Regions from separate parts of the Nocardia sp. NPDC058519 genome, predicted to be linked through region 2. Evidence: riboswitches for the same ligand, from Rfam matches in the RefSeq annotation. Region 2 holds a riboswitch; each other region holds the start of a gene.

Region 1 (2,999 bases), on a different contig from region 2:
CCGTTGTCGCGGCCGCATCGTGTGCAGGGTCTGCCCATCCACGAGCACTCGACCCTGCCTGGGTTTGTCGACTCCCGCCAGCACCCGCAGCAACGTCGATTTACCGCTGCCGTTGGGCCCGACGATCCCGACGATTTCCCCGGGCTCGATCGAAAAGTCCGCGCCGACCACGACATTCCGTCGCCCGATAGCGCAGGTGAGCGTGACCGCTCGCACTTCGCCTGAGCTCGCTGAAATATTGCCCGGGCAGGCCTCCTCGCTGGATGGGCGTTCGACCTGGGTGGAGTCGCTCATGACGTGCCGAACTGGTAGCGGCGTCTGCCCATCAGCAGAAGGAAAGTCGGAGCGCCGATGAGGCCGGTGAGTACGCCGACCGGGATCTCGGTGGGGCGCACCAATATTCGGGTGGCGGCGTCGGCGACCACCAGGAACAGCGCACCGCCGAGCGCGCAGGTGGGGAGCAGGTTGCGGTGGCGGGGGCCGACGATCATCCGGGCGGCGTGCGGGACGACCAGGCCGACGAAGCCGATGCCGCCCGACACCGCGACCAGGACACCGACGAGCACCGCCAGCAGCACGAACAGGCCGATGCGCAGCCGTCGCACCGGGACGCCGACCGACGACGCGGTGTCCGCGCCGAGCGTGAGCGCGTCCAGCCAGCCCGCGCTCGCCATGAGGATCGCGCCGCAGGCCAGCACCACGGTCAGCGGCAGGGCGATGGTCGTCCAATCGGCACCGGCGAGACTGCCGAGCAGCCAGAACAGCACCGACTCCGCCGCCGCGGGATCGGTGCTGCGAAAAACGAGGAAACTGCTGAACCCGGCGAACGCCGAACCGAGCACGGTGCCGGTGAGCACCAGCCGCAGCGGCGTGAGACCGCCCTGGGCGAACGCGATCAGGAACACCAGGGTCGCGGCGCCGAACGCACCGAGCAGCGCACCGCCGGACAGCGCCCAGATGCCCGCACCGGCGAACAACCCGGAGGTGATGACCGCGGCCGCGCCTACACCGGCCCCGGAGGAGACGCCGAGCAGGAATGGGTCGGCCAGTGGGTTGCGCACCAGCGTCTGCATCGCCGCACCGGCCAGTGCCAATCCGGCGCCCACCACCGCGGCCAGCAGTGTGCGTGGCACCCGGAGCTGCCAGACGATGGTGTCGATACCGAGATCGGTGGGTGTCGCGCCGGTGAGCCGGGCGATGAGGGTGTCGAGCACCGCGGACACGGGCACGATCTCCGCACCGAATCCGGTGGCACCGATCATGGCCGCCAGCAACAGCGCCCCGATCAGGGGCAGCGCGAGCGAGATCCGGGCACGGATCATCGCGAATTCTCCACAGGCAAGGCGCGGCCCTTTCAGAGGGTGTCCCGGCGAGGGAGGTCTGACTTTCGCCGCGAGGCGATCACAGTGGCGCGACCGTTCCGGAGTGACACCGGATTCCCGCACCCGCCGGGAATAACGCCCAGACTCTAACGCGGCACTCCGTGCCAACCAGGAGCCGGGCCCTTCAAATCATGGAAAGGCTAATGGTGTTCGGGGGGTGGTCGTGATTGCTTGAATCCGTCTATGTACCGACCGAACACCTTTCGACCCGGCCTGCGTGGCCGCGCCACCGCCGCACTTCTCGCGATGGCAACCGTTGCGACGCTCGGCCTGACCGGCTGCGCACAGGGCAACGACGCACCGGTCGGCACCCCCGACGCGCCGCTGCCGACCGAGGTTCCGCCCGGGACCACGCTCGTCGTCGCCGATCAGCAGGAACGGCTGCAATCGGCGCTGCGGCTGTCCGGCGAGCTGGACAAGCTGCCGTTCAAGATCGAGTTCGCGAACTTCGTCGGTGGTCCGGCCATCCTCGAGGCCTTCCGGGCGGGCGCGGCCGATGTCGGTCAGGTCGGCGATGTGCCGCCGATCCACGCGCTGGCCGCGGGGCAGGACGTGCCGATCATCGGCTCCTATCAGACCAATCCGAAGGCGATGAAACTCGCGGTCGCACCGGGCCGTTCGATCTCGAAGCTCACCGATCTGAAGGGCAAGAAGATCGCCTACGCCGAGGGCACCGCCCAGCAGGCGTCGGTGCTCAAGGCACTCACCAAGGCGGGACTGAAGCCCACCGATGTGGAGCTGGTCCGGCTGCAGCTGGCCGAATTCCCGGACGCGGTGCGCACCGGTCAGGTCGATGTCGCGCCGCTGATCGAACCCAATGTGACCAGGTTCCTGCGCACCCAGGGCACCTCGCTGATCCCGGATTCGGAGACCACGGGCATCTACAGCGGTCTCGCCTATGTGTACGCGCGTCGCGCGGTGGTCCAGGATCCGGCGAAAGCCGCCGCGACCCGCGCCCTGGTCGGCGCGTTCGTGCGGGCCTGGCAGTGGACCAACACCCATCGCGAGGAATGGGCGACCCGCTACTACGTCGAGGGCCAGAAGGTCAGCGCCGACGATGCCGAGCGGATCGTCGAATCGCTGGGCACCTTCACGTTCCCGCACCTGGACCAGCAGCTGATCGCCCGGCAGCAGACCACCATCGACGCGATCGACGCCGTGGGTGAACTGCCCAAGAAGATCAAGGCCGTCGACGGCTTCGACCTGCGCTTCGATGCCGCGGTCACCGAGGCCGTCACCGCCAGCGGGGCGGCGTTCGCGCCGGCGGCGGGCTGATGGCCACCCTCGACGTCGGCGTGCTGCGCCGGATCAGGGCGAGCACGGCACCGGTCGAGGCGCTCGCACCGCGTGGCCGGGGCAGGCGCAGGCTGGGACCCGGCAAGCCCATCCCGTTCGGCTTCGCCCTCGGACCCGCCCTGCTCATCGGCACCTGGGTGGTCGGCTCCGCGATCGGCGCCATCGACCCGGAGACACTGCCCGCGCCGTGGACGGTCGCCCGGACCGCGGGCGAGCTGATCGCCGACGGCCGGTTGCAGTCCAATCTGCTGACCTCGTTGCAGCGGGCCGTGATCGGCCTGGTCCTCGGTGTGGCGATCGGCGTGGTGCTCGCGCTGGTCT
Region 2 (2,999 bases):
TCTTCGACCTGGAAGGCCATCGGCATGCCGGGCGAGACGCCGACCTGCCCGTCCTTGATGGTCGAGACCAGCTTCGGCTTGATGAGCTCGGCGAGGGGGTTGCGATCGATCGCCACCTCCACACCGGCACCCTCCGCCGCCGAACACGCCGACGCCCCGAGGGCGAACACCGCCAGCAGCACCACCGGAACGATCGTCCGTAGCGACCGAGGTCGCCCCCGCTTCTTACCCATGTCAACCCCGTTTCCGTACCGACGCGATTACAGTGCGCCGCAGATCCCACCGACCCGAATCGCTAGAGCCATCCGTGTGAGCGGGGGGCGTTACGAACTCGACGTCTCGCCCATTCTGCCAGCTGGCCCGGCCGGTTCCAACGGGAAAGACCCCGCGACACGACCAAGTCACAATCGTTAGATACGCGCGAGGGCCGCTGGTGTTAACAACGCCGAGTGTGCGGCATTGTTGCTGGTCAGCGCCCGATTTCACTTTCCGGCCCACCGCCTGCTAATGTTTGTTCCGCACCGGAGACGGGGCAAAGAACAAAAACACGCGCCATTAGCTCAATTGGCAGAGCAGCTGACTCTTAATCAGCGGGTTCGGGGTTCAAGTCCCTGATGGCGCACAACAGGAAGCCCCTGACCAGGTCAAATGGTCAGGGGCTTCCTTCGTTTCACCGATCGGAACCGTCACCGACCGCACGTGTATGCGTAGGATGACGCCTGTCTGTAGGGAAGTCCGGTGTGAGTCCGGCGCTGTCCCGCAACTGTGAGGCCCGTACGCGGGCCGAAGCCAGATACCTGCGGATGAGGTACTGAACACGGTCGTGATCACGTGGGTATTGATCGATGCGCCGAACCGAGCCGTGCTCTGACGGCTTGTTTCCGCATGTCCTCATCGCGTGAGAGCCAGACGCGATAGGAGCCCTTCCCATGCAGTCCTCGACTCTGCGTCGTCGCACGTTCCTGCTCGGTGGCGCGCTCGCCGCGGGCACTGTTCTGGCCGGCTGCAACCGGTCATCGACATCCGCGGACGGTGCGGTCGACACCTTCACCGCGGCCTTCCAGGGTTCGGGTGCGGGCGAAGGCATCGACCCCGGCGTGAACACCTTGTTCATCGACGAGGCCAGGATGAAATCGGTCTACGACGGGTTGTTCGAGATCGATGCGACGATGACACCGATTCCCCGGCTGGCGGTTTCAGCCGAACCGAACGCCGACGGCACACGATGGCGGATCGCGCTGCGTGAGGCGCGCTGGCACGACGGGAAGGCGTTCACCGCCGATGACGTGCTATACACGTTCTCGCGGGTGCTCGGCCCGCCACAGCGGCGCCCGTTCATCGCCGCGTCGTCGCTGGCGAACGTCGACCTGGCGCGGAGCCGTGCCGTCGATGCCCGCACCGTCGAGATCGCGCTCACCGAACCGTCTTTCGAGTTCCTGATCGCGCTGTCGGCCTACGGAACCAAGATCGTGCAGAACGGTGCCACCGATTTCGACCGGCCGGTGGGCACCGGCCCGTTCGTGTTCGAGTCCTTCGAAGCGGGAAGGCAGTTCGTCGCCACCGCCAACGACCACTATTGGGACGGCGCACCGGAGATCCGCCGGTTGCGGATCGTGAGCGCGGAATCCGACGCCAGGCTCTCGGCCGTGCAGAGCGGCGAGATCGACTACGCCGACAACCTCACACCCTCGGCGGTTCGGACCTTGCAGGGCAAGCGCGGGGTCTCGCTGGGATCGACCCCGAACAGTGGAATCTATTTCTTCGCCATGAAGACCGACCGGGCACCGTTCGATAACCCTGACGTCCGCCGGGCGGTGATGCGGATGCTGGACCGCGACGAACTGGTCAAGGTCGCGCTGGAGGGCCAGGGCGAGGTCGGCAACGATGTTTTCGGCAAGGGCTTCCAGTACTCCGCCGACCTGCCCCAACACAGCTTCGACCCCGACGAGGTGGGGCGCCTGCTCAGTCGTGCCGGGGTGCGCGACCTGTCGTTCGATCTTTTCACCGCGCCCGTCGCGCACGGATTCGTCGAGGCGGCAAGGCTTTTCGCCGAGCACGCCGCACGCTGCGGGGTCAAGGTGAATGTCGTCCTCGGTTCGAAGGACACCTATTACACCGACGCGCTCAACACCGGCCAGCTGACGATGGGCCAGTCCGGACCGTTGCCGATTCCGAACCATTTCGCCTCGCGGCTGCTGACCGGTTCACCACAGAATCGGACGAAGTGGTCCGACCCGGAGTTCGACGCCCTGTACGCGAGGGCACAGGCGACACCGACCGAGCAGGCCCGCGCGGCGATCTATCAGACGATGCACGAGATCCTCTACGACAGAGGTGGATTCGTGTTCTTCGGCAATACGGCGTGGAACACTGCCGCCCGCGATCGGTTCCAGAACCTGCCGGACGCCGTGCCCAATTCGCACGGTTGGGCTCGCTTCAACCGTGTGGGTGCCCGATGACCGTCCTGGACGCCGCGCGGGCGCGGTGCCGGGTCGACCGCTGGGATCGCCGCATCGTGACCAGTATTCGGTAGCGTCCGTGCGTGTTTCGACACCGTATTCCCGATTCCTGGTGCGCCGCAGCGTGATCGGAGCAGGGCAGCTCAGCATACTGATGGTGCTGGTGTTCGGGCTGTCGCTGCTGTTGCCCGGCGACGCGGCCGATGTGCAGAGCAATGATGTACTCGGCGAACAACAGCGGGCGGCGGCACGGCAACTGCTCGGACTCGATGTCGCGCCGGTCAGACGCTTCGCCGACTGGCTCGGTGACGCGGTGACGGGCGACTTCGGTGTCTCCTATGCCAACGGCCGCCCGGTCGCCGAGGTGATCGCGGACCCGTTGCTGACTACCGCGCTGATGGCCGCGCTGGCATTCGTGCTGCTGGTCCCCATCGGTGTCACGGCCGGGTTCGCGGCGGGGCTGCGGCCGGGATCGTGGGTTGATCGCCTCGTCACCACGATCAGTATCGGCCTGGATTCCATTCCGGACTTCGTGCTCGC
Region 3 (2,999 bases), on a different contig from region 2:
CAGCGGTGGCGCGGGCCCGCGCGTGCGGCTGGTCAGGAATACCGCGACCAGCGCCAGCAGACCGAACCCGAACGCGCCGAGTACCAGTGCCGCCGAACCGAGCCCGAGCACGATCGCGAGCGCACCGCCGAACGACGCACCCGAGGAGACGCCGATGATCTGCGAACTCACGATCGGATTGCCGAACACCGCCTGCAGTACCACCCCGCAGACCGCCAGACCCGCACCGATCAGCATCGACAGCACCACCCGCGGCAGCCGGACCCGCAGCACAGCCGCTTCCTGGGCTTGCGACCAGGTCGGGTCCAACGGCAGCACCTGACCGAGCAGAATCCGGGTCACATCGCCGGTGCCGACCGAGTACCGGCCGACGCCGAGGGCGAGGATCGCGATGGCGATCACCGCGATGGGCAGCCCGATCGCGGCGGCGCGGCGGCGGGTCCGCATAGCTCGGCGGCGCGGAAGTCCGGAACGCGCTGGTTCAGCGACCGAAATCCGCATAGTCCGACGATCCAGCGTTGGCACGTACCTGCAAGATGGTGTCCAGCTGCGCGGCGCTCGGTGCGGTGCCGTACAGGAATTCGTAGTCGCGCACTACCCCCGAACGCAGACCGGGCGCACCGGTGCGGCGCACCAGTCCGGCGAGCCACTCCCACATCAGCGGCGATTCCTGGCTCGGCGGGTCCCACCGGTAGCCGCCGAGCGGCACCTTGTAGACGCGGCGCTCCCGGACCGCGCGCAAGCTAGCCAGCGCCGGGTTGCCGTAGAGATCGGCGGGCAGCGCCGGGCCGAAGTTGCCCAGCAAGATGATGTCAGGGTCCCAGGCCAGCAGTTGTTCGATGCCGATGGTGGCGCGCTGCTGGGCGATCGCGCCCGCCGGGTTCCTGGCACCGACCAATTCGGTGACGAAATGGTTGTACGAGCCGGCGCCTGCCACTGGAAAACCATCCGCATCGCCGAACATGTACAGCACCGAAGGTGACGTGCCCGTCGGTCTGCGTTCGGTCAGCCGGGTACGCCGCGCGCGCATACCGTCGACGATCCGCTTGGATCGCTCCTGAGCACCGAGCAGTTCGCCGTAGAGCGTGACGGCACCCTCTAGATCGTCCTGCGTGCCGTAGGTGAGCGAGACCACCGTGAGGCCCGCGTTGGTGAGCGGGTCGAGAATGCCGGCCCCGCGATCACCCCACTGGATCACCACATCGGGCTCGGCGGCCAGGACGCTCTCCACATTGGGCGCGAACTCCGCGCCTGCCACATCGGTGCGGACCGACAGCAATTGCGGATAGACCTCGCCGAGGAATCCGGTGCGGATGGCGCTCGCCGATGCGGCGTTCATGCCCGCCAGCACATCGGGGCGGCCTGCCACCGCGATCATCATCGAGGCTGCGGGCATCGGGATCGTGACGACGCGCCGTACCGGTCCGGGCAGCACGACGGTCCGGCCTGTCAGGTCGGTCACCGTCGGTCCGGCACCGGCATTCGCCGCATCCCCCCGTCCGCAGGCCGCGACCGCGGGCAGCGCGGCGGCGGCGAGCATGCCCGTCAGCCAACGTCGGCGGGTGATTACAACACCGGTGGATCTCGTGTCCGGCATGGTCGTTCCTCTCGCGGCGGAGACCGGACACGAGAACAGCATTCGCCGCGGGTGCCTCGTGGGCACACGAGTCGCAGACCGCTCGCCGGTACCGGACGACGCGGATGAATGACCGCCTCGGGGTCCGCGCCCCTGGTGGTGTCCGCGGCAGGTCAGTCTCCTGACTCCCGGATCGGCGCGGGCCCCGACCTTCCAGCCCTTCGGCCGTGGTCGTCGTTGGGGCCCGCGCCCCGGTCACAGTGGCGGGACCGTGTCGGATTCACACCGACTTCCTGGCTCCCACCGCGGTTTTCTCGATCACCTTAGCCGACTCGACCCACGGCCGATGGGGCCGAGTAGCAGCGCGTGCGGCAAGCTGGTGGCCGCGCGATCCTCGAATACCGGATCCCGTGGCAGACCTCGGCGAATTCAACCGCGACATCATCGACAGGATCGAAGTCGTCCGTCGCGTCGACGCACCGCTGCCCGACCAGGCGTGAACCTTCAGACTGCTCGATCCAGCATCGCCGCGCGGATCTTCGCGACCGCGGCCTGCGGGTCGTCGGCCCAGAACGCGACGGTGCTCACCGTGAAGTCGCCCTGTGGAGTGTGGAAGGTCTGGGGTTCGGTCAGGATGACGCGGATGTTCGTCGAGCTGCCGATGATCACGGCGAGTGTCTCGTCGCCTGTTCCGGTGAGCTGCAACGATTTCGCGCCGTCGTAGGCCCGCAGATCGTGGCGGACGGCCCGGATGTCGGCGAGCGCGATGTCGAGGGCGACGCGGCGCAGGTAGCGCACGCGTAGCAGGTCGCCGGTGAGCACGTGTGGATACATGTGGTGCGCGGCCAGCATCCCCACCATCCACAACAATCCCCAGACCCCTAGCGCCAGCGCGACAATCCGCGCCGCGGGCCACGGAATCAGCAGGTGAACCGCCGGGATCTCCACGGCACTGACCACGATGAACGCCCAGATGACCGCCGACACCGCACCCGCGTACCGAATCGGCGTGCCGCAGCCGGTGTCGGGGCGGCGGGCGGCTACCCGCGCCAGGCTCACCCATATGTCGACTTCGAGACGAACGAAAGACCGTGCGAGCTGGGTGATCGGGCGCATGGGACCCTCCTTTTCAATACACTCGCATTGTAAAGAGGTGACGCACAGCAATACAAGTGCATTGTGAAAAGATGGGCTGATGCCGAAGCGGGTGGATCACAGTTCTCGACGCGCGACGATCAGCGATGCGGTGATGCGTCTACTCGCCCGCGACGGCCTCGAGTCGATCAGTCTGCGCCATGTCGCCACCGAGGCAGGGGTCTCCACGGGCCAGGTGCAGCACTATTTCCCCAGCAAGGAAGCGATGATGGAGTTCGCCACCTCCACCATCGCCGACCGGATCGCCGCCCGAATCTCCGCAGCGGGC

Evidence for each region. A riboswitch is a leader RNA that binds a small molecule or an ion and turns the genes downstream of it on or off. The one in region 2 is predicted to bind cobalamin.
Region 1: it holds a riboswitch for cobalamin, as region 2 does, so the genes downstream of both, ACFWPK_RS29750 (FecCD family ABC transporter permease) here and ACFWPK_RS21310 (ABC transporter substrate-binding protein) in region 2, are expected to answer to the same signal.
Region 3: it holds a riboswitch for cobalamin, as region 2 does, so the genes downstream of both, ACFWPK_RS14715 (ABC transporter substrate-binding protein) here and ACFWPK_RS21310 (ABC transporter substrate-binding protein) in region 2, are expected to answer to the same signal.

The regions. Positions count from the first base shown of each region.
Region 1 is NZ_JBHXNK010000037.1:6,723-9,721, forward strand. Features, by position in the region: gene ACFWPK_RS29745 (ABC transporter ATP-binding protein) at 1-294, opposite strand, end outside; gene ACFWPK_RS29750 (FecCD family ABC transporter permease) at 291-1,322, opposite strand; adenosylcobalamin (AdoCbl) riboswitch at 1,328-1,467, opposite strand; gene ACFWPK_RS29755 (ABC transporter substrate-binding protein) at 1,566-2,657, shown strand; gene ACFWPK_RS29760 (ABC transporter permease) at 2,657-2,999, shown strand, end outside.
Region 2 is NZ_JBHXNK010000019.1:102,601-105,599, forward strand. Features, by position in the region: gene ACFWPK_RS21300 (Ig-like domain-containing protein) at 1-233, opposite strand, end outside; tRNA gene ACFWPK_RS21305 (tRNA-Lys) at 550-622, shown strand; cobalamin riboswitch at 689-820, shown strand; gene ACFWPK_RS21310 (ABC transporter substrate-binding protein) at 930-2,459, shown strand; gene ACFWPK_RS21315 (ABC transporter permease) at 2,539-2,999, shown strand, end outside.
Region 3 is NZ_JBHXNK010000010.1:183,223-186,221, reverse strand. Features, by position in the region: gene ACFWPK_RS14720 (FecCD family ABC transporter permease) at 1-501, opposite strand, end outside; gene ACFWPK_RS14715 (ABC transporter substrate-binding protein) at 482-1,597, opposite strand; cobalamin riboswitch at 1,730-1,917, opposite strand; gene ACFWPK_RS14710 (hypothetical protein) at 2,081-2,692, opposite strand; gene ACFWPK_RS14705 (TetR/AcrR family transcriptional regulator) at 2,772-2,999, shown strand, end outside.